DNA from 2 places in the Luteimonas sp. A482 genome. Region 1 is predicted to be linked to the other one. Evidence: riboswitches for the same ligand, from Rfam matches in the RefSeq annotation. Region 1 holds a riboswitch; the other holds the start of a gene.
What was found. Region 1 has a riboswitch for cobalamin ahead of metE (5-methyltetrahydropteroyltriglutamate--homocysteine S-methyltransferase). Riboswitches for the same ligand answer to the same signal wherever they lie in the genome.
Positions count from the first base shown of each region.

Region 2: another riboswitch for cobalamin. It lies ahead of ACW5DW_RS12080 (ribonucleoside-diphosphate reductase subunit alpha); the one in region 1 lies ahead of metE (5-methyltetrahydropteroyltriglutamate--homocysteine S-methyltransferase).

Region 1 is NZ_JBSVRO010000005.1:79,343-81,539, forward strand. Features, by position in the region: gene ACW5DW_RS13995 (nitric oxide reductase activation protein NorD) at 1-422, shown strand, start outside; cobalamin riboswitch at 578-814, shown strand; gene metE (5-methyltetrahydropteroyltriglutamate--homocysteine S-methyltransferase) at 1,003-2,197, shown strand, end outside.
Region 2 is NZ_JBSVRO010000003.1:307,155-309,351, forward strand. Features, by position in the region: gene ACW5DW_RS12075 (TonB-dependent receptor) at 1-180, opposite strand, end outside; cobalamin riboswitch at 556-782, shown strand; gene ACW5DW_RS12080 (ribonucleoside-diphosphate reductase subunit alpha) at 951-2,197, shown strand, end outside.

The DNA of each region.
Region 1 (2,197 bases):
AAGGCCCGCACGGCGTGATCATGCGCATGCTCAAGGACTTCGACGAGCCGTACGGGCAGGAAGTGGCGCTGCGCATCGCCGGTCTTGAACCGGAAAACTACACCCGCGCCGGCGCCGCCATCCGCCATGCGACGGCGTTGCTGATGCGCCAACCCGCCGAGCATCGCCTGCTGCTGATGCTGTCGGACGGCAAGCCCAACGACGCCGACCGCTACGACGGCCTGTTTGGCGTCGAGGACATGCGCCAGTCGGTCACCGAAGCGCGGCTGCAGGGCGTCTTCCCGTTCTGCCTGACGGTGGACCTGCAGGCCCCGGGCTACCTGCCCAAGGTATTCGGACCGGGCCACTACGCCCTGTTGTCGACGCCCGAGCGCCTGCCGCTGGTGCTGCTGGACTGGACCAAGCGCCTGCTGGCGCGATGACGGCAGTCGCGCACGCGTTCCATGCCTGGCCGATCAGGTTGCTGCGCCAACGCCCCCGGCGGCCTCCGGTCCCGGCTGCCGTTCCGCAGCTTCCGGCGGCGGTCGCTCCAGGCAGGCGGCCCCACTGATGATTGACCGGGCACGTGCAGCGGGGTAACGTTGCGCCCGCCGAAGGTATATATCTCTCTATTGCGATAGAGAGATATATTTAATTGGGAAGTCCGGTGCGGGCCTTCGGGGCCCCATTCCGGCGCTGCCCCGCAGCGGTGTGTGGAAACGACCCTCGCCACAAGCACTGGTCCTGGCGGACCGGGAAGCGGCGGGCAGTAGGTGGACGGCTTCGGCCGGCCGGGTCCACGAGCCCGAAGACCTGCCTCGGCCAGGGAGCGATCCCTGTCTGACCTGGCGCCCGAAGGGTGCGCGGGAAGCCCATGCCCGACCTGGCATGGAAGTCCGCGCATGTCCGACGGTACCGGTTCGCCCGAGGGGGCGAAGGTCGCTGGCGTGGGCGCCTGCCGTGTCGTGGGGAGCCTGCGCGGTTCCTTCGTTCTTCGTTCACTCCGAATCGAGGACAAGCACCATGACCACCGTGACAAACCTGGGATTTCCCCGCATCGGCGCCAGGCGCGAGCTCAAGCGCGCGGTCGAGGCATTCTGGCGGGGCGATACGTCCGCCGCGGAATTGCAGGACCAGGCGCAGGCGCTGCGCCTTCGCCACTGGCAGCTGCAGCATGCCGCAGGCGCGGACACCGTGCCCTGCAACGATTTTTCGCTCTACGACCACGTGCTGGACACCGCGTTCCTGTTCGACGCGATTCCCGCCCGCTACCGCGCGCTGGCCGACGCCGACCCGCTCCAGGCCTACTTCGCGATGGCGCGGGGCCTGCAGACGGAAGACTTGGACCTGCCGGCGCTGGAAATGACCAAGTGGTTCGACACCAACTACCACTACCTGGTGCCCGAACTCGAGGCCGGGCAGACCTTCCGCCTGCGTGGCGACAAGCCCATTGCAGAGTTCCTGGAAGCGAAGGCGGCCGGAGCGAAGGCGCGCCCTGTCCTGCTCGGCCCGGTGAGCTTCCTGCTGCTGTCCAAATCTGTCGATGGCGGCGACCGGCTGGAGCTGCTGCCCGACCTGGTTGTCGCATATGCCGACCTGCTCGGAAAGCTGCGCGAGGCCGGCGCCGAATGGGTGCAGATCGACGAGCCCTGCCTGGCGCTCGACCAGGACGCATCGGAGCAGGCCGCCTATCGCCACACTTATGCCACGCTGGCACGGGTGTCGCGGCCGCGGCTGCTGCTGGCGACGTGCTTCGGCGCGCTGGGCGACAACCTGGTGACGGCGTGCTCGCTGCCCGTCGAGGGCCTGCACGTCGACCTGGTCCGCGCACCGGAGCAGCTTGACGCGGTACTGGACGCCTGGCCAGCCGACCGCGTGCTGTCGCTGGGCCTCGTGGACGGGCGCAACGTCTGGCGCACGGACCTGGACCAGGCACTGGCGCTGGCGCGGCGCGCCCACGACCGGCGCGGCGGCGAACGACTGCAGGTCGCCCCGTCCTGCTCGCTGCTGCACAGCCCGCTCGACGTGACGCTGGAACGTTCGCTGCCTGCCGACCTCCACAGGTGGCTTGCATTCGCGCGGCAGAAGCTCGAGGAGCTGCGCGTGCTGGCCGATGCGCTGAACGGGCTGGTGTCGGCCGACTCGTCGCTGGCGCTGGCGCGCGAGCGGATCGAAGCCAGACGGCGATCGCCCCGGGTCCACAGGCCGGAGGTTGCCG
Region 2 (2,197 bases), on a different contig from region 1:
GGCGGTGACGATCACGCGGTCGAGTTCGATGGCGCCCTCTGCAGCCGCGGTGTCCTGCTGCTGCGTGTCCTGCGGTGCGGCAGCGGCCAGGCCGGCGCTGCTCGCCAGCGCGATGGCGACGGCCAGGCGCAGGCGCCGGCAGCCGTGCGCGACAACGTCGTATCCGAAACGGTTCTGCATGTCTGTCTCCCCATGTGTTCCGGCCAGCCCGGCCCTGCAGGTCGCAGGGGAGGCGCCGACACTTCGAATATGCGCGCGGCAATGGGAACCAGTTGCGTCGCGGGGGCCGGATGCCGTCGCATTCAGGCCAAGCGGGGTGAATGCAGGCACGGCGCGCACACAGACGCGCATCTGTCGGGAGTCGCCAGGCTTCGCGACGTTTCGGATTCGGTGCGCGAAGGGCGCGGCTGGCCGACGTGGAGGCCGACTGCGCATCTCACGCATTCGGTGGAGGGCGCACGGGTGGCCGTGTCGGGGCAGGCGTGGACGTTCGCGCGCGGCGGTCGTCGGTTCCACAGACCACAACATTTTCGGTTGACCGCAAAACCCGACCACACTATCTTGTGCCCTGTCGGTTCTCCGCACCTGGTGCGGGGATGAAAAGGGAAGCCGGTGACGCCAGCCCGCAAGGCTCGGCCAGTCCGGCACTGCCCCGCAGCGGTAATCGGGAACGAACCCGCCACCAGCACTGGAGCCTGCGCTCCGGGAAGCGGCGGGGGAGGTGGACGCCACGGCGTCCGGGCCCGTGAGTCCGAAGACCTGCCGACAGCCGCGCGCATGCACGCCGCGCGGTGCCGGCCGCGGAATCTCCGGGGGGAGATGGCTGGTGGAGCAGTTCGGGCCGCGCCATGCGCAGTCCCGGATTCTGCGACGCCGCCTGTCCACCCTGCCTCCAACGCCACGCTCGCCTGCGAGGGACAGGCCGGCCGTGCGCCACGCATGGAGGACGCATGAGCCAACACCACGACACCCGCGGCGACATCGCGGTCGCAACGCGCGCCGGCGCCACCGGCTCCGACGCGCCCTCGCCGGGCCGTGACCACGACATTGCGGACGCGCGCGACGACATCGTGCCCGCGCCCGGCGCCGATCCGGGCCGCGCCGACACCGCGGCCGTCGCCGTCGCGGCATCCACCTGGATCACCAAGGAAGCCGGCAACCGCCGCATCCCCTTCGACCGCGCCCGCCTGGAGCGCGCCATCGACCGCGTCCACGCCGAGTTCCCGCAGCTGGACATCGCCGACTACAAGCGCAGCGTGCTGGGCTTCGTCGAGCGCAAGGACGCGGTGAACGCCGACGATCTGGTCGACCACCTGATCCGCGAGGCCGAGGCACGCGTCGACGTGGCCGCACCGGAATGGGAGATGTTCGCCGCACGCCTGTACCTGCATCGCCTGTACAAGCGCGCCGGCCGCAACCGCTTCTACGACGTCGAACAGAAGTACGGCTCCTATGTCGGCCTGCAGGAATCGCTGGCCGACCGCAACATCTATTCCAACGACATCCTGCGCGCCTACTCCAAGGAAGAGTTGATCGAGGCCGGCAAGATGATCGATCCCGGGCGCGACAGGCTACTGGCCTACAACGGCCTGTACCTGCTGGCCACGCGCTACCTGGCCACCGATCACGCGCGCAACGTGTACGAACTGCCGCAGGAGCGCTGGCTGACCATCGCGCTGTACCTGATGCAGGACGAGCGGCCGCGCGGGCGGCGCATGCAGCTGGTGGGCGAGGCCTACTGGGCGCTGTCGAACCTGTACATGACCGTGGCCACGCCGACGCTGCAGAACGCGGGCAAGGTGGGCGGGCAGCTGTCGAGCTGCTTCATCGACACGGTGGACGATTCGCTGCAGGGCATCTTCGATTCCAATACCGACATCGCGCGCGTGTCCAAGGGCGGTGGTGGCGTCGGCGCCTACATGGGCTTCGTGCGCTCGTCGGGATCGGCGATCCGCGGCGTGCCCAATTCGTCCGGCGGCGTGGTGCCGTGGATCAAGCAGCTCAACAACACCGCCGTATCGGTGGACCAGCTGGGCCAGCGCAAGGGCGCGGTCGCGGTGTACCTCGACATCTGGCACCGCGATATCGAGGCCTTCCTCGACCTGCGCCTCAACAACGGCGACCAGCGCCTGCGCGCGCACGACGTGTTCACCTCGGTCTGCATCCCCGACCTGTTCATGGAGGCGGTGGAACGCCG